2 regions of the Pectobacterium atrosepticum genome follow, and region 2 is predicted to be linked to the other one. Evidence: predicted binding sites of a transcription regulator. Region 2 holds the regulator's gene; the other holds the start of a gene.
What was found. Region 2 encodes PhoB, which activates phosphate uptake and scavenging genes when phosphate is short. Its sites were predicted from a motif close to CTGTCATAAAACTGNCNNAT; they were not measured.

Region 1 (9,879 bases), 1.7 Mb from region 2:
AGGGATAATGAACTGCGGGAACAGCGCTGCCAGAAACACAATGCTTTTCGGGTTGGTCAGGTTCACCAGTATCGCACGTTTAAAGAGTTTACGACGCGGCATGACGCTGGCGAGTGCCTGAAGGTTGAGTGCGCCAGCGGCACGCCACTGCTGAATCCCTAGCCAAATAAGATAAGCCGCGCCCAGCCATTTCAGCACATCGAAAGCCAGCACAGACTGGTTAAGCAACGCACCCAACCCAATGCCTACCAGCACGATATGAATAGCCAGCCCGACTTGTAAACCACAGATTGACGCTGCCGCGCCGCGATAGCCGTGACTAATCCCCGTACTCATGGTGTTGATGGCACCCGAACCGGGCGACAGGCTGAGAATAAGTGTTGTGAGTAAGTAGGTTAACCACCAATCCAATGTCATGAAATCCTGCTCCTGAATCACGTTCTGTATTACGAGAGTCTGTCTGTTTTTTATGTCACAATACGCTCGTGATCCACCGCTTGTCATGTTCTTCCGCTAGCTTTGTTTTCCCTGTGTCACCGGAGAGGTGTGATGATTCAACGCCACAATACGTTGTTTACGTCGGAACGGTTAACACCTGAATCGTTAACGGCAGATCTGTTAACGCGAGAAGCGCAGTTTGCCGCTTTTGCTACCGGAGAATTACTGAATTTCTGGCGTCAGCGCGAAGAGGGCGAATTCTCTGGTGTGGATGATGTGCCGATCCGGTTTGTTCGCTTTACCGCGCCGCAACACGACAAGATTGTCGTGGTTTTTTCTGGCCGCATCGAAAGTTACGTCAAATATAGCGAAGTGGCGTATGACCTCTTTCATCGCGGCTATGATGTGCTCATCATGGATCACCGTGGGCAAGGGCGGTCTGGGCGGGTGCTGCAAGATGGCCACCGCGGACACGTGCAACGCTTCAGTGATTATGTCGATGATGCTGAAACACTGTGCCAGCAGCACATTGAACCTACGCGATATACCCGTCGGTTTGCGCTGGCGCATTCAATGGGCGGCGCGATTCTGGCACAGCTTTTGGTTCGTCAACCTGCGATGTTTGATGCGGCGGCGCTGTGTGCGCCGATGTTTGGCATTCGTTTACCGCTTCCTCATTGCGTTGCCGAGTGGATCGTCGATTGGGCGGAGCGTCACCCAGCGATACGTGATTATTACGCTATAGGCACGGGACAGTGGCGTCCTCTGCCTTATCGAATGAATGTGCTGACGCACAGCCGCGAACGCTACCAGCGTAGTATTCGATTTTACGCGGATTCGCCTGATTTGCGCGTAGGCGGCCCTACTTACCACTGGGTGCGTGAGGCGATACTGGCGGGGAAGTACCTGCTGACACAGGCCAGCGCCGTGACAACGCCGCTTCTGCTGCTACAAGCGGAAGAGGAGCGCGTGGTGGATAATCGCAGTCAGAATGTGTTTTGCCAGACACTGACGCAGAGCGGTGATGCCAATTCGAACGGCGTTTTGCAGGTTATCCACGGCGCGCGGCATGAAATTCTCTTTGAGACGGATCGTCTCCGCGCTCAGGCATTTGCGCTGATTTTTACGCACTTTGCGCGCTATCATTAATTTTAGACTGTTGGCACATCGCTCAACGGATACTGCCATCAACCTCGTTAATTTTTTGCGGCACGTGCCGCCAATACACCAGAAGTGAGATCTCATCGTTATGTACCATGTCGTTGCTTCCGATTTAGATGGCACACTGCTGTCACCTGACCACTCGCTGTCCCCGTATGCGAAAGAAACCCTCAGGCTGCTGACGGAGAAAGGGATTCACTTTGTGTTCGCTACCGGACGGCACCACATGGATGTCGCGCAGATCCGCGATAATCTCGGTATCAGCGCGTTTATGATTACCTCGAATGGTGCGCGTGTGCACAACTCGCAGGGTGAGCTGATTTTCAGTCACAATCTGGATCAGGACATTGCCCGCGACCTTTACAGCGTCGTACACACGAACCCCGATATGCTGACGCACGTTTACCGTGATGACGAGTGGTTTATGAACCGTCCGCGTGCGGAAGAAGAACGTTTCTTCAAAGAGTCGATCTTTAAATACAAGCTGTTCGAGCCCGCACTGCTCGAAACCGATGGCGTTAGCAAAGTATTCTTTACCTGCGATTCGCATGAACAACTGCTTCCGCTGGAAGAAGCGATCAACGCGCGCTGGGGCGACCGCGTCAATGTGAGCTTTTCGACCCTGACCTGTCTGGAAGTGATGGCGGGCGGCGTGTCTAAAGGCCATGCGCTGGAACAAGTGGCAAAGATTATCGGCTTCTCGCTCAAAGAGTGCGTGGCGTTTGGTGATGGCATGAACGACTACGAAATGCTGTCGATGGCCGGAAAAGGCTGCGTCATGGAGAACGCGCATCAGCGCCTAAAAGATTTACTGCCGGATCGTGAAGTGATTGGTTCTAACGCAGACAGCGCGGTGCCGAATTACCTGCGAGAACTGTTTCTGAAGTAAGCAGTGCATTATCGAACTGAGGTATTATCGGGTACGTCTGTACCCGATGGGAAAGCTGAACTTCAGCGATCGTTTAAGGATCGAGATACCGAGGGTGACCACGGTGCGAGGCATCCCTACGGGAGCCTCATCATCGTGTTTCCCTCTCAATCCATGCTTAAATGACTAGCATGAGAACTTCAGCGCGGCTTTTTCAGAAAATCGACTGCTTTGTCGGGAAAATCGGTGAACAGGCCGTCAACGTCCGCTTGATGGTAGAGAATGTCATAGAGTTGATCGATATCTTTGGCGTACGTCGGTAGCCTGTCGGCTCTTGCCGTAAACGGGTGCACCTGAAGTTTATGTTGATGCGCTTCCTTCACCATATTGGTAAAGGCGATGCTGTCAGGCGTCGAATCTTTCTGAACGAGCATGTGGTAGTCCGGGCCGATACCGTCTGCATAGGTCGCAATCTGTTTCATTGCACCGGGCTTTTGCATCCAATCGTAGTTGTAATTCACCCACGACCCATCGGCCTGTTTTTCGTAGGTTTCATTCCAGTCGGTATAGGCGATCAGTTGAATCAGGTTCAGATCCATTTTCATCTGCGGCTGCAATTCGGTTTTGATACGCTTTAACTCTGCAACATCAAACGATTGCAGGAAGACCCTATCGCTTTTCTCCGTATAGCCATACTGCTTCAGCACCGTCAGCGTTTCGCGGGCGATATCTTTCCCTTCCTGATGGTGAAACCACGGTGCTTTGATTTCAGGATAGAGGCCAATGTTCTTGCCGGTTGAGTGGTTCAGACCCTGAATAAATTCAATCTCTTCCTGAAAAGTATGAATACGGAAGTCGGATTTCCACATCGGGAAACGGTTTGGGTAGCTCTGTACCTGCTTGCCGTCTTTGATGTCGAACCCTTCGGTGAATTTCAGCGACTTGATCTCTTTTAGCGTGAAGTCGATGGCGTAAAAGCGTCCATCTTTACGGGCACGCTGAGGGAAACGCTCTGTCACATCGGTAACGCGATCCAGATAGTGATCGTGCAGGACAATAAGCGCGTTGTCTTTGGTGAGTACCAGATCCTGTTCCAGATAATCGACACCCTGAGCGTAGGCCATCGCCTTCGCCGGAAGCGTATGCTCGGGCAGATAGCCACTGGCACCGCGGTGGGCAATGACGATTTTGTCAGTTGATGAAGTGGAAATACTCGAGTGACTAGAAACACTAAAGGAAACGGAGAGCGCAAGGGCGGAGATCAGAGATGTTACGGTAACGTTCATGCGATCAAACCTCTTTCTGTCGAGAGAAAGGCGGCGTCATCAGGACGCCGCCAGAGGGATGCTTACAAGAGCGGGTTAGGCGCGATTGGCTAACTCTGCTTTATGCTTTTTCTCATTCAGCATAACAACAACCAGCAGAAGCACAGCCATAATGCTGCCGCCGATCATCACCATGAAACCGCCGTCCCAACCGAAGAAGTCAACGGTGTAGCCGACGATGGCGCTGGCGGCAACGGAGCCACCGAGGTAGCCGAACAGGCCGGTGAAGCCCGCCGCAGTACCAGCCGCTTTCTTCGGTGCCAGTTCCAGCGCGTGTAGACCAATAAGCATAACCGGACCGTAAATCAGGAAGCCGATGATGATCATACAGGCCATGTCCACACCCGGATTACCGGCTGGGTTCATCCAGTAAACGACGGTGGCGATGGTGACAAGTACCATGAAGAACACGCCCGTTGCACCACGGTTACCTTTGAACACCTTATCAGACATCCAACCGCACAGCAGCGTGCCCGGAATACCCGCGTATTCGTACAGGAAGTACGCCCAGGACGATTTATCCAGTGCGAAGTGTTTAACTTCTTTCAGGTAAGTCGGTGACCAGTCGAGGATGCCGTAACGCAGCAGGTAAACGAACACGTTGGCGATAGCGATATACCACAGCAGTTTGTTCGGGAAAACGTACTGCATGAAGATCTGCTTAGCGGTCAGCTCTTCTTCTGCTTTTTCATTGTAATCAACCGGATAATCGTTTTTGTACTCTTCAATCGGTGGCAGACCACAAGATTGCGGTGTGTCACGCATCAGTGCAAAAGCGATCATGGCAACCAGAATGGCGGCGAATGCCGGCATATAGAGCGCCGCTTTCCAGTCGTTGAACCAGGCCATACCCAGCAGGAACAGCAGAGGGGGAAGCCCACCACCGACGTTATGCGCACAGTTCCATACAGATACGATGCTGCCACGTTCTTTCTGTGACCACCAGTGAACCATAGTACGTCCGCACGGCGGCCAGCCCATGCCCTGGAACCATCCGCACAGGAACAGTAGGACGAACATAATCGCAATGCTTGACGTTGCCCACGGTACGAAGCCCATGAACAGCATGACCGCAGCTGACAGAATCAGACCGGCGGGCAGGAACACTCGCGGGTTAGAACGGTCGGATATCGATCCCATGATGAATTTGGAAAAGCCGTAGGCGATGGAGATACCGGACAGCGCAAAGCCAAGGTCACCACGTGAGAAGCCCTGTTCAATCAGATAAGGCATCGCCAGTGTGAAGTTTTTACGTACCAGATAGTAGGCGGCGTAGCCAAAAAAGATCCCCATGAAAATCTGCCAACGCAGGCGACGATAGACGGGATCGACGTGATCTTGCGACACGCGTGGCTGGTGGGCGGCGGGCCTAAAAATACTCAGCATAGATATCTCCAATGCGAAAAAAAACGATAGCTTTTTTGTTCTATTACGAACGTTATTGTAAGGGGCTAGCGTACAAATGAGTGTGATTCATGACGCTAATGTTACACTTTTATGAAACTGTGACGATTTTTGCGCTCATGTTAACAGAATCGGAAAATCTCACAGTGTGGTTTTAGTGATACAAATCACACTTATGGTTTTTAAACTCCCCTTTATTTTCGTTTAGTGTTCGTTTTTGCTCTTTATCAAACATTAACCCTTCTTTTTGTGTCCCAATAGCAACATACATATCCTCTATATCCCCGCCTGGAGCGAGAACATGAAGCAAAACACTGGGAACTGGCGTGAAACTGACGTGGTTGTCATCGGTGGTGGTGCGACAGGGGCGGGTACGGCACGAGACTGTGCCCTGCGCGGACTGCGCTGCTTGTTGCTTGAACGTTATGATATTGCGACTGGGGCTACCGGGCGTAATCACGGCTTATTACATAGCGGTGCCCGCTATGCGGTGACGGATGGTGAATCTGCCCGCGAATGCATTGAAGAGAACCAGATTCTCCGGCGGATCGCCCGACACTGTATTGAGCCTACCGACGGTTTGTTTATCACCTTGCCGGAAGACGATCTCGGCTGGCAGGCGCAGTTCATTACCGCTTGCCAGCAGGCGGGGATTGGCGCGCAGGCGCTGGATCCGCAGGAAGCGCTGCGGCTGGAACCCGCAGCAAACCCGACGCTGATTGGCGCGGTGCGCGTGCCGGATGGCTCTGTCGATCCTTTTCGCCTGACGGCGGCCAACATGATTGATGCCTGTGAGCACGGCGCGGAAGTGTTGACCTATCATGAGGTCATCGGGCTAATTCGTCAGGGTGACCGTATTACCGGTGTGCGCGTTTTCGACCATAAAAAAGGTGTAGAAACAGAAATATACGCGCAGGTGGTGGTCAATGCCGGTGGTATCTGGGGACAACACATTGCGGAATATGCCGATCTGCGCGTGCGCATGTTCCCGGCAAAAGGCGCACTGCTAATTCTTGGACATCGCATCAACAATATGGTGATCAACCGCTGTCGCAAACCGGCAGATGCCGACATTCTGGTGCCGGGCGATACCATTTCGCTGATTGGCACCACCTCAACCCACATCGACTACGATCAGATCGACAATATGCTGGTGACGCCTGCTGAAGTGGAAACGCTGATGCGGGAAGGTTCGATGCTGGCTCCCGCGCTGGCAAGCACGCGAATTCTACGCGCCTATGCGGGTGTACGACCTTTGGTTGCCAACGATAGCGATCCCAGCGGGCGTAGCGTGAGTCGCGGCATTGTGCTGCTCGACCATGCTAGCCGCGACGGGCTGGAAGGATTTATTACCATCACCGGCGGCAAGCTGATGACCTATCGCCTGATGGCGGAATGGGTGACGGACGCTATCTGCAAAAAGCTGGGTCATGATGTTGCCTGTTCGACTGCACAGACGCCGCTGCCCGGTTCTGAATCGCTGGATGAAGTGAAAACCGTCCCCCACGCCCTGTCAGCGTATCCCGCGGCAAAACCGCTCTCTGCGCCGCTACGTGGTTCGGCGATTTATCGCCACGGTGAACGCGCTGGGCGAATGCTGTCCGGTGAACGTCTGGACCGCAGTTTGGTGTGCGAATGTGAGGCCGTGACGGCGGGTGAAGTGCGCTACGCCGTGGAGTCATTGCAGGTGAATAACCTGATTGATTTACGCCGGCGTACTCGCGTTGGCATGGGCACCTGTCAGGGTGAGCTGTGCGCCTGCCGCGCGGCAGGGCTGTTGTGCCGTCTGGGCACCGCGACGCCAGAGCAGTCGCTTACGCAGCTTAGCCAGTTTTTAAACGAACGCTGGAAAGGCATTCGCCCGGTTGCGTGGGGCAATGCGCTGCGCGAAAGCGAGTTTACCAGTTGGATTTATCAGGGATTGTGCGGCCTAACGGCCAGCGACAGTCAGGAGGATCGTCATGCGCTATGACGTTGTGATTATCGGCGGCGGGCTGGCAGGGCTGACCTGTGGTATCCGCTTGGCAGAGCAGGGAAAACGCTGCGCGATTGTCAGTGCTGGGCAGAATGCACTGCATTTTTCTTCCGGGGCGCTGGATTTGCTTTCTCATCTCCCTGACGGACAGCCCGTTAGCCAGCCGCTCGATGCGCTGGACGAGCTGGCGCGTCAGGCCCCTCATCACCCTTATTCTCGTATGGGTGCGGCGGCGGTTGCCGCACTGTTACCACAGGTCGAGGCGTTGTTGGAACGCAGCAATATCTCCCTGTTGGGCAATCATCAGCAGAACCACTGGCGTATGACGCCGTTAGGTAAGTTTCGTGCATGCTGGCTAAGCCCGGTTGACGGTGTCACGCGTGGCCTAGCGGATTCGCATTTTGGCGACAATCCGCTCATTGCCGGTATTGAAGGCTTTCTGGATTTTCAGTCCCGAATCGTGGCTGGCACGCTTCAGACGCAGGGGATCGCGGCACGTAGTGATGAACTCAAGCTGCCCGTGCTGGATCGGTTGCGTCAAAATCCCAGTGAATTCCGTGCGGTAAATATCGCTCGTCTACTGGATCGACCTGAAAACCGCTCGGCGCTGGTGGAAGAGCTATCGCTTCTGGCTAACGGTAATGATGCCATCATCATGCCCGCCTGTCTGGGATTGGACAGCCCCGAGATCGTGAGTGAACTCGCTGATGCGTTAGGTAAACCGGTGCTGCTGCTGCCGACATTACCGCCGTCAGTACTCGGGTTACGTTTGCATCAGGCGCTGTCACAGCGTTTCCGCCAATTGGGTGGCATGGTGATGCCGGGCGATCGCGCGGTGCGCGCCTCGTTGTCTCCGCAGGAGATCGCAGTCCATAGCCACCATCACCGTGATATTCCGCTGCGGGCGAAGCACGCGGTGCTGGCGAGCGGTAGCTTCTTCAGTAACGGGCTAGTGACACAGTTCGATCGGGTGACTGAACCGGTCTTTGGGCTGGATGTTCGGTTTGCTGACCAGCGCGAAGGCTGGAGCCAGCAGGACGTGTTTGCGCCGCAGCCCTATATGCAATTTGGCGCGATTGTCGATGAACACCTGCACCCGCGTATCGCGGGTGAGACAGTCAACAATCTGTACGCGATTGGCGCGGTGCTGGAAGGCTTCGACCCGATTGTGCAGGGATGTGGGGCTGGCGTTTCCTTACTCAGCGCGCTCCATGTTGCCGAACAGATCCTGAAGGAGGGCAATCCATGAGCCTGCTTAGCGATAACAGTTTTGAAGATTGCATCAAATGTACGGTCTGTACTACGTACTGCCCGGTTTCGCGTGTGAATCCGCTTTATCCTGGCCCGAAACAGGCTGGGCCGGACGGCGAGCGCCTGCGCCGCAAAGATCCGGCGCTGTACGATGATGCGCTGAAATACTGCACCAACTGCAAACGCTGTGAGGTTGCGTGCCCATCGGATGTCAAAATTGGCGACATTATTCAGCGTGCGAAAGCGACACACAGCAATCATAAGCCAACGTTGCGCGACGCGATTCTGAGCCATACCGACTTCATGGGGTCGATTGCCACGCCGTTTGCGCCGTTGGTCAATACGGCTACCAGCCTGAAACCAGTGCGCCAACTGCTGGATAAGGCGTTGAAAATCGACCATCGTCGTCAATTGCCTAAATATTCGTTCGGCACCTTTCGGCGCTGGTATCGTCAGCAGGCTGCAAAGCAGCAGGCTTATGATGAGCAGGTCGCTTACTTCCACGGCTGCTATGTGAACTACAACGACCCACAGCTGGGGAAAGATCTGGTTCAGGTCTTCAACGCGATGGGCATTGGCGTCCAGTTGCTGAATAAAGAGAAGTGCTGCGGTGTACCGCTGATCGCGAATGGTTTTCACGACAAGGCTAGAAAGCAGGCGCATGCGAATATCAAATCGCTGGATGAGGCGATCAATCAGAAATCCCTGCCAGTGGTCGCGACGTCATCTAGCTGTACGTTCACGCTGCGGGACGAATACCCACATCTGTTGGGTGTGGACAACGGCCATGTGCGCGATGGTATCGAACTCGTGACGCGTCAGCTCTATCGCCTGTTGGAAGAAGAAGGGCGAACGCTGCCGCTGCGTAAGTTACCGCTGCGGGTGGCGTATCACACGCCTTGCCACTTGGAACGGATGGGCTGGACGGCGTATACCTTAGCGCTGCTGCAACGCATCCCCGGTCTTGAACTGGTGATGCTGGATTCCCAGTGCTGCGGTATTGCGGGTACTTACGGTTTCAAGAAAGAGAATTATGCCACGTCGCAGGGCATTGGCGCTCCGCTGTTCCAGCAGATTGAAGAAAGCGGTGTCGATATCGTGGTGACGGATTGCGAAACCTGTAAATGGCAGATTGAGATGTCGACCAGCAAGTTATGTGAGCACCCGATCACGCTGTTGGCGAGGTCATTAGCGCAGCCAGAGTAAGAGCAGAAGGGGAGCAAAGCGGGCCGTTCTTCAGTCCGTATTGAGAATAAGAATTTATCGCAAAAAGCACTTTACAAGTGCGAATGATAATGATTATTATTGCTGTGCGTTCCGGGGAACGATGTCATGTACCTGTGTTAATGATGAATTGTTTAACGATAAATTGTTTAACGATGATTTGTTAAGGGTGTTTATGACGATCCAGCTTCCCTGCGAAGGCACGACATTGCTCACATTGCTTCCAGTATTAT
Region 2 (9,879 bases):
AAAACATCGCCGATGGAAAGCAGGATAACGGCCACAAAAAAGGCCGGATCGTATGATCCAGCCTCTGTGTATCCATTATGGGATAAGGTTACCTCATCGGTATCACCACACGCGATTGGCGATATCCACAACAAGCTTCAGCTTATTCCACTGCTGATCTTCCGTCAGGCTGTTGCCCTCTTCCGTTGAAGCAAAGCCACACTGCGGACTCAGGCAAATCTGGCTGATATCGACATACTTTGCCGCTTCCGCGATACGCGCTTGCACGACCTCAGCCTCTTCCAGCTCGCCGTTCTTCGTAGTGATCAGCCCCAACACAACCTGCTGGTGACCCGGCTTCACAAAACGCAGTGGCTCAAATCCGCCCGCTCGCTCAGTATCGTATTCCAGGAAGAATGCATCGACATTCAATTCACCAAATAGAATTTCTGCAACAGGCTCATACCCGCCTTCAGAAATCCAGGTCGAACGGAAATTACCACGACAAACGTGTAAACCGATAACCAGATCGGCAGGTTTATCAGCCAGTGCTTTATTCAGGACATCGGCATAGGTACGTGCCAACTGTTCCGGATCTTCACCCCGTTCACGGATCTGGCGTTTTTGATCGTCAGAGCACAGGTAGGCCCATACGGTGTCATCCAGTTGTAGGAAGCGGCAGCCAGCATCATAAAATGCGTGAATCGCATCACGCCAGGTTTGCGCCAGATCGTCGAAGTAATCAGCCAAATCGGGATAAACCGTCGCATCAATCGCTTTTCGGCCGCCGCGGAAATGCATCACGCTGGGACTAGGAATCGTCATTTTAGCGACTGCATCGCCAGAAATGCTGTTCAGGTAGCGGAAATGATCGAGCATCGGATGTTGAGGGTTAAAACTCACTTTATCCACGACACGAATCGCATGGGATTTGGTCTGAATACCGTTGAATTGAATACCGTGATCGGCTTCATAGCGCTCTACGCCGTGCAAATCGGCAAAGAAGTCGAAGTGCCACCAAGAACGGCGCAACTCACCGTCCGTCACAACCTGCAAGCCAGCTTCACGCTGCTTTTCTACCACCCGCAGAATCTCACGATCTTCAATATTCCGCAGCGCGACATCATCAATCTCGCCCGCTTGGTGCTGAAGACGTGCCTGCTTAATTGCAGCCGGACGCAAGAAACTGCCGACGATATCGGCACGGAAAGGGGATAAGGTGTTCGCCATCTGTCGCTCCTGACATGTTGCCAGCACTCACCTTCAGGAAAGAAGCGTACTGGCAGATAGTTTCAATATGAAATATTTGCCCAGAGGGATAGTTACATTTAATCTTATTTAGCCATCTGGACGTCTAAATTTAAAACTATCGTGTCACGTGGAGAATCTCAGAGCAATGGAAGAATTTTCACATCACGTGAATAAAATTCATGTAGCGTGAAAACATCGTAAATTCATAATGGGAAGGGGTGTTATTCCGACAGGCCAATCTGTTGGCGCGCCTGACGACGTATTTCTTCCGGTAGCGGCAAATAGCCATCCTGATTCACCAGCGATTGTCCCGTTTCGGACAGCACGCGCGCCAAAAATGCCGCCGTCAGTGCTTCCAACGGTTGTCCGGGTGCTTTGTTTACATAGATGTAGAGATAGCGGGTATAGGGATACAAGCCACTGCGAATATTTTCAGTCGAGGGATAAATGTAGTCGGTGCCTTGTGCGGCTAATGGCAGCATTTTTACACCGCTGGAACGAAAGCCCACGCTGGCATAACCGATCGCATCGCTTGACGCAGCAACCGCCTGCACAACGGACGCCGAACCAGGCAGCTCATTGACTTGAGGAAGAAAATCGCCGCGGCATAGCGCTTTTTGCTTAAAGAACCCATAGGTTCCCGACGCAGAATTTCGCCCATAGCGCAGTAGCGAGCGTTTTTCCCAACTGCCACGCAGCCCAAGGTCGCCCCACTGTTTTATCGGCTGGTGGTTACCGCAGCGCTGCGTAATCGAAAAGATAGCGTCCAGCTGTGACAAATTCAGCCCCGACAGGGGGTTATCCTGATTAACCAACACAACCAGCGCATCCATTGCCACCGGCACCGCCAGCGGCGGATAACCGTAGTGCTGGACGAACGCCTCAATTTCACTGGCCTTCATCGCCCTACTCATCGGCCCAAGCTGCGCGGCCCCTGATGCCAGAGACGTTGGCGCGGAGGACGACCCGGCGGCCTGAATCTGTAAATTTACATTAGGGTAATGCTGGCTGAAATCCGCCGCCCAAAAAGCCATCAGGTTAGCCAGCGTATCCGACCCCGCGCTTGAGAGGTTACCCGCCAACATCTGACGAGGCTGCGCGGAGCAAAGCGTACTGAGCAGCAGTAAAAAAGCGACTGCGATACGTGTGGCGGATTTCATGGATAGCGTTTTCCGTCAGGCTGAAGGTTTAGCCGTATTTTCAGCCAGAGAGGCAGGGACAATCAACCGATTCGGCAACGTAAAGACAAAACGTGATCCCAGACCATCCTCACTCATGATCTCCAGACGGGAATCATGATGGCTGAGCGCATGCTTAACAATCGCCAGCCCCAGCCCGCTGCCGCCCGTCTGTCGCGAACGCGCTTTATCCACCCGATAAAAACGTTCAGTCAGACGCGGCAAATGCTCGGCTGCAATGCCCGGCCCGTTATCGCTGACCTGAAATTGCGCACCTTGTGGGATCTTCTGCCAGCAGACTTCGATACGCGTTCCCTCTGGCGTATGGTTGACCGCGTTATACACCAGATTGGATACCGCACTGCGCAACTGTTCTTCATTACCAAACACGCGGAGGTTTTCATTCACACGAAAGACGATCTCATGACGCCCCTGGCTCAGGGTCTGCGCTTCACGCTGCAATACGCGCAGCATCAGTGGAATATCGACTTTTTCATTCAGATCGATCGCCGTCGCGGCCTCAATGCGGGACAAGGTCAGCAGCTGTTTGACCAGCCCGTCCATGCGTCGGGTCTGTTCCTGCATAGTACTCAACGCTTTTCCGCGTAACGCCGCATCCAGCGTGTCTTCCTGCATCATTTCCAGATAGCCCTGCAACACCGTCAGCGGGGTTCTCAGCTCATGGCTTACATTGGCAAAAAAGTTACGTCTGGCACCTTCAAGCTGGTGCATTTGCGTAATATCACGCACCACCATCAGTAGCTGCCCTTCGGAATAGGGCATCACACGGAATTCAACATGGTGGGAATTATTCAATTGCAGCGTGAGAGGACGGCTGAAATCCTGTCCTTTCATATAATTAGTGAATTCAGGATAACGTAATAAATTGAGGATATTCTGACCGTTATCCTCCGGCCAGCGGAAATTGAGCAGGTGCTGCGCCAGATGATTACACCAGAAGATCGTTCCTTCTTCGGTGGTGATCACCACGGCATCCGGCAAGGATTCGGCACCGCTGCGAAACCGTTTGATCAAGAGCGCCAGTTCCCGGCGTCGGCGTCGGTTACGCAACTGCATCTGATAGAGCCCATAGAAGAGCGGCTCCCAGCTCCAGCGGCCGGGCGGCGGCGTCATACTGCGGTCAACCCACAGCCAATAAGAGAGTTTGAGCTGGTTATAAAAATTCCAGCAGAGCAGGCCTAGAACGGCGACCAGCAGAAACCAGGGCAGATAGCCAAAAATCAGCCCCAGCAGTAGCGCGGGTAAACAAAAAAAAGCTAGCTCCAATGCCAGCCTTTTCCAGGATAAACGTTCTAGCACGTTAGTGTTTCTCCGGTTACGACCACCTCAGTAACGCGTTGAAAAACGGTAGCCCGTTCCCCGAACGGTTTGCACCATTTTGTCATGCCCGCTGGTTTCCAGCGCTTTACGCAGGCGACGAATATGGACGTCGACAGTACGATCTTCAACATAAACGTTAGTGCCCCACACGTGATTCAGCAACTGTTCCCGGCTATAAACACGTTCAGGATGCGTCATAAAGAAATGCAGCAGTTTAAATTCCGTCGGCCCCATATCCAACGCGTGTTCTTCGGTCGTCACGCGATGAGAGGAAGGGTCAAGGCTTAGGCCGCGCATTTCAATCACTTCTTCCACCGCCATCGGTGAAATCCGGCGCATAACGGCTTTGATACGCGCCACCAGTTCTTTGGGTGAAAACGGTTTGGTAATGTAATCATCCGCCCCCACTTCAAGTCCGCGCACGCGGTCTTCTTCTTCGCCACGCGCGGTCAACATCATCACCGGAATATCACGCGTCAGTGCTTCGCGCTTCATATGCTTGATGAATTGCAGGCCCGAACCTCCTGGCAGCATCCAGTCCAATAACACCAGTTCTGGGAACGGCTCCGACAGTTGCGTTACCGCACTGTCATAATCTTCGGCTTCAACGGGTTGATAACCATTTTGTTCCAGTACAAAGCAGACCATTTCACGAATTGGTGCTTCATCTTCCACGACTAATATGCGTTTTGCCATTGTTAATCCTGTCGTTAATCATCGTCGCTGTTAGCAGGCGAAAGGCATTATGCGTCAGTTTTATGACAGATTTATGAAAAACACACTGCCCGCCGTCGCATGATGTTACAGCGCGTACATCTGATTTTTCGAGCCGCTTTCCAAACTCTTGATTCCACCGCGACAGCAGTCATCCCTGCTATATATAATCATGGTATTACGATGACAGAGCACCATAGCGACGACACACCATTTCACATAATGAATAATGACAACATCATCCAACGCCACGCGGCATGAATACCGAGAGAACACGATGCGCATTATCCACACCGCCGATTGGCATTTAGGGCAATATTTTTATACCAAAAGTCGCGCTGCTGAACATCAGGCTTTTCTGCACTGGCTTATCGCTCAGGTAGAACACCACCACGTCGATGCCATTATAGTCGCAGGCGATATTTTTGATAACGGTTCACCTCCCAGCTATGCGCGAGAAATGTATTATAGCTTCGTGGTAGAACTACAACGCACGGGCTGTCAGCTCGTCATTCTCGGCGGCAACCACGATTCTGTCGCGATGTTGAATGAGTCCCGTGGCTTGCTGGCCTGCCTGAACACGCGGGTGATTGCCTGCGCCAGCGACGATCCGGCACAACAGGTGCTCCTGCTGGAAAACCGTCAGCAGCAGCCCGGCGCCCTGCTCTGCGCGATTCCTTTTTTACGTCCGCGTGATGTGCTAACCAGCAAAGCCGGACAATCCGGTGATGAAAAACAGCTGGCGCTACAGGAAGCCATTACCGCGCACTACCAGCAGTGTTACCAGTTGGCTTGCCAAAAGCGCGATGAGCTTGGCTTGCCGCTACCGATTATTGCAACTGGTCATCTGACGACGATTGGTGCAACCGCCTCGGAATCCGTGCGCGATATCTATATTGGTACGCTCGACGCCTTCCCTGCTCAGGCTTTTCCCCCTGCGGATTATATCGCCCTCGGGCATATTCACCGCCCGCAGCGCGTGACCCAAAGTGAACATATTCGCTACAGCGGCTCCCCCATTCCGCTGAGTTTTGATGAACTCGGTAGTGAGAAATCCGTTTGTCTGGTCAGCTTTATACCCGATGCGCCACCGAAAATAGACCTACTGCCCATTCCCATGACCCAGCCGATGCAGCTGATTAAAGGCAGTCTGAGTGATATTGAACAACAGCTGTCCACCTTCCAGAACTATCAGGGCGATAAACCCGTGTGGCTGGATATCGAACTCAGCACGCAGGATTATCTGAGCGACATGCAAAAGCGCGTTCAGGCGATGACCGAGAACCTGCCCGTTGAGGTACTTCTGCTGCGCCGCACGCGCGAACAGCGTTTGCAGGCGATGACCCGACAGGACAAAGAAACGCTAAACGAATTGAGCGTGCATGATGTTTTTGAACGTCGTCTGGCAACGGAGACAGAAATGGAAGACGGTCGCCAACAGCGCGTTCGCACGCTATTTAATCAGGTTATTGATGAATTAGAAAATAGCGAGTCTGCCAAATGAAAATCCTCAGTCTGCGCTTAAAGAATCTCAACGCACTGAAAGGCGAATGGAAGATCGACTTCACGCAGGAGCCATTTTCCAGCAACGGCTTGTTTGCGATTACCGGCCCAACAGGCGCAGGAAAAACCACACTACTCGACGCCATCTGTCTGGCGCTTTATCACGAAACACCACGGTTGGGTCAGCTTTCCGCTGGTAATAATGACCTGATGACCCGTAACACCGCAGAGTGCCTCGCCGAGGTCGAGTTTGAGGTTAAAGGCGTCGGATATCGCGCTTTCTGGAACCAGCGTCGGGCTAGAAACGCCCCAGACGGTAACTTACAGGCCCCCAAGGCCGAACTTGCGCTCATTGAAGGCGGCAAAATCCTGAGCGAAAAGCTCAATGACAAGAAAGAGATGACCACGCAGCTCACCGGGCTGGATTTCGGCCGCTTCACGCGATCCATGATGCTGTCGCAGGGGCAGTTTGCTGCGTTTCTCAACGCAAAAGCCGACGACAGAGCGGAACTGCTGGAAGAGCTGACTGGTACGGATATTTACGGACTGATTTCCGAACGCGTCTATGAAAAACACAAACAGGCAAACGTAGCATTGAACACGCTACAGGCGCGCGCATCTGGTATTCAGCTGTTGACCGATGAGCAGCGTCAGCAGGTAGAAACACAGCTTGCCGAGCTGATCCAGCAAGAGCAACAGGGCAACGCCGAGCGTGAGCAAGCACTGACTACGCTGCGCTGGTTTGAGCAATTGACACAGCGGCAAACGCAGCTCACCAACACGCAGGCACAACACGCGAGCGCCGAATCAGCCATTCAGCAGGCCAAGCCGCAGCTCGACAAGTTAGCCAACAGCGAACCGGCAGAAAAACTGAGACCGCTACATCAGGAGCGAGAGCGCTATCGGCAGGAGTCTCTTACGCTCGTCCAACAGATTGAACAACTGACTGAGAAACAAAGCGCAGAACAGTTGTCTTTGACAACGTTACGCCAGCAGGAAGAAAAGGCAGAACAGGACGTTACTAAGCATAAACTGGAACGTCAGAAACAAGAGCTGTTGATCAACGAACAGGTTGTGCCGCTTGACCATCGTATTGCCACGTTGGAGCAGCAAAAAAACCAGCAGCAGGACGATCTGACAAAAACGCAGCGTCGCCTACAAGCTGACGAAAGCAAACAAACGCAGATAGCGGCGGAACAACAGCAAGCCAAACAACAGATTGAACAGGTTCAATCTTATCGCCAGCAATACGCACATCATCAGCAATGGGGAGAACAGCTTCCTCTGTGGCGCACACAGTTTCGGCAATTGCGCCAGTTTCAGGACGAGCAGCATAAGCTGAACCAAAAACAGGCACAGCACACCGAACAGTCGGCGACGCTACAGCAAGAGGCAGAGACGCTGACGGCACAGCAGCGTGAACAGCAAGCGGTCGTTGATGCAGCACGCGAGTTGTTCACACATCACGATGAGGCACTGAAAAATCAAGAAGCACAGCAGCCACTTTCCGCCTTGCACCAGCGGTTTAATCAACTCATCGATCAGCGAACCGCACGCCAACATCTCACGGCAATCAGCGACCAGTTCCAGCGTCTTTACGCCCGTAAACAGCAGTACCTCATCAGACAAGAGGAGATACAAGGGCATATCAGCCAGTCAGAAGCCTTAAAGAAACAGCAACAGTCTGAGTACGAGCAGCGCACCCAGCATCTGATCGATCTGGAAACGGTGTACCGGCAGGAAGAACGGATCGTTAAGCTGGAAGCTGAACGGCAACGGCTACAGACTGGAAAAGCGTGCCCACTATGTGGTTCAACCGAGCATCCAGCGATTGAACGCTATCAGGCGCTACAACCATCCGAAACTCAACGTCGCCTGACGGCGCTACAACAGGAAGTAAGCCAATTAGCAACGGCACTGGCGAATACGACGGCACGGCTGGCCTCACTAGAGCAGCAGCGGGAACAGCTGCAACAGGACATCGCTCAGAACGATGGCGAACATCAAACGCTGTTGCAACAGTGGCAAGATGTCAGTGAGCGCTTACAAGTTAACTATACGCTGGAACAGCAGGACGCGGTTGCCGCTTGGTTTGCACAACGCGAGGCCGAAGAACAGGATATTCGCCAGCAGATTGGCACACGCGAACAGCAGCAAAAGCGGTGGCAGGAAAGTAAGGATTCACTGACAGCTAATGAGACATTGCTGCGGGAACTCGACCAGAAAATCGCGCTGAATACCCAGAAACAGACCTCGCTGCGCGTTACGCAGGAAGAAACTACCCAATCGTTGCAAAACGTGCACCAACAGCTCGCACAGCACACTGAGGAAATCACACAGGCGCTGGCAAATGCGGGCCTTCTTCTGCCGGAAGATCACGCACAGGATGGTTGGTTGGTTCAGCGCGAGAGCGAATGGCAAGACTGGAAAACCAAAGAGCAAGAGCTGTCTCGCTTAACGCCTCGATTAGCCACGCTGGAAAGCGATCTCCAGCATCTGAATCACAGTGTGACCGAGGCAAAGCAGCTACTACAGATGCAGCAACAGCAGTTAGAACAGCACAACGGCGCACTCAAAACGAGCCAACAAGCGCGGCTTGAGCTTTTCGGCGACAGGAAAACAGCGGACGTTCGTGAACACCTGCAACGGAGCAGCCAGCTGTATGACGACGCGATCAGGCTAGCCCTGTCAGCACGTCAGCACGCTGAAACGACGTTGAGCCGCCTGACGGGAGAGCTGACCCGCACGCAGCAGCAGTATGAACAAAGCACTCATCAACGCGATAGTACTACCGAACGCTTTCATCAGGCTTTGCAGCTAAGTGCTTTTGCTGATGAAACCGCCTTCCTGAATGCGCTGCTTGATGAACAGGAACGACAGACCTTGCAGACATTGAAGGAGAAACTGTATCAGAGCTTGCAGCAGGCAGCGGCGTTTCACCAGCAGGCTGAACAGGCATTACTTGAACAGCAACAAAAACGGCCTGCATCCCTACCAGAAGAAGCAACGCAGGAAGCAATACAACAGCAGCAGTCAGAACTGAATGAGGTGCTGAAAACCAACCTGCGGCAACAGGGTGAATTCCAACGTCAGTTATCTGACGATCGGCAACAGCGCCAGAACCAACAGGTCTTGCTTAACGAGATTGCCCAAAGCCAGCAAATGTATGATGACTGGGATGCGTTAAACTTGCTGATCGGTTCAAGTAAGGGGGATAAATTCCGCAAGTTTGCTCAGGGGCTAACGTTGGATCATCTGATCTACCTCGCCAATCTCCAGCTTTCACGCCTGCACGATCGTTACCAGCTAAAACGTAAACCGGGTGGCGAGCTGGAACTTCTCGTGATGGATACCTGGCAGGCAGATGCCGAGCGCGATACAAAAACGCTATCCGGCGGCGAGAGCTTTTTGGTGAGTCTGTCGCTGGCGCTGGCGCTATCCGATCTGGTCAGCCATAAAGCCAGCATCGACTCTCTGTTTCTAGATGAAGGCTTCGGCACGCTGGATGCCGAAACGCTGGATATCGCACTGGATGCACTCGATAACCTGAACGCCTCCGGTAAAACCATCGGCGTCATTAGCCATGTCGAAGCCATGAAGGAGCGCATTCCCGTACAGATCAAAGTGCAGAAAATTAACGGACTAGGCGTCAGCCAACTGGCACCGCAGTACGCCGTTTAGCCATTACTCCGTCTTTGGCCATAGCCAGGCGGCTCCGCGTACCCCGCTGGAGTCGCCATGTATGGCCTGACGCACGGGCGTTTCGCACTCGCCACCGAAAATCCACTGTTTAATCTTTTCCGGCACGGTCTGATAAAGGCGAGAAACATTGCTCATTCCACCTCCCAGTACCACCACGTCAGGATCGAGCAGGTTAATCACATGCGCCAGCGATTTCGCCAAACGATGTTCA

Region 1: the regulator PhoB is predicted to act here: its motif matches at 5,277-5,296, upstream of glpT (glycerol-3-phosphate transporter).

The regions. Positions count from the first base shown of each region.
Region 1 covers NZ_CP009125.1:4,556,887-4,566,765, reverse strand. The annotation lists gene rhtB (homoserine/homoserine lactone efflux protein) at 1-417, opposite strand, end outside; gene pldB (lysophospholipase L2) at 550-1,587, shown strand; gene yigL (sugar/pyridoxal phosphate phosphatase YigL) at 1,688-2,488, shown strand; gene glpQ (glycerophosphodiester phosphodiesterase) at 2,668-3,753, opposite strand; gene glpT (glycerol-3-phosphate transporter) at 3,829-5,178, opposite strand; gene glpA (anaerobic glycerol-3-phosphate dehydrogenase subunit A) at 5,498-7,168, shown strand; gene glpB (glycerol-3-phosphate dehydrogenase subunit GlpB) at 7,158-8,420, shown strand; gene glpC (anaerobic glycerol-3-phosphate dehydrogenase subunit GlpC) at 8,417-9,628, shown strand.
Region 2 covers NZ_CP009125.1:1,236,688-1,246,566, reverse strand. The annotation lists gene GZ59_RS05475 (cobalamin-independent methionine synthase II family protein) at 103-1,209, opposite strand; gene GZ59_RS05470 (PstS family phosphate ABC transporter substrate-binding protein) at 1,452-2,390, opposite strand; gene phoR (phosphate regulon sensor histidine kinase PhoR) at 2,406-3,728, opposite strand; gene phoB (phosphate response regulator transcription factor PhoB) at 3,756-4,445, opposite strand; gene sbcD (exonuclease subunit SbcD) at 4,741-5,967, shown strand; gene GZ59_RS05450 (AAA family ATPase) at 5,964-9,647, shown strand; gene mak (fructokinase) at 9,651-9,879, opposite strand, start outside.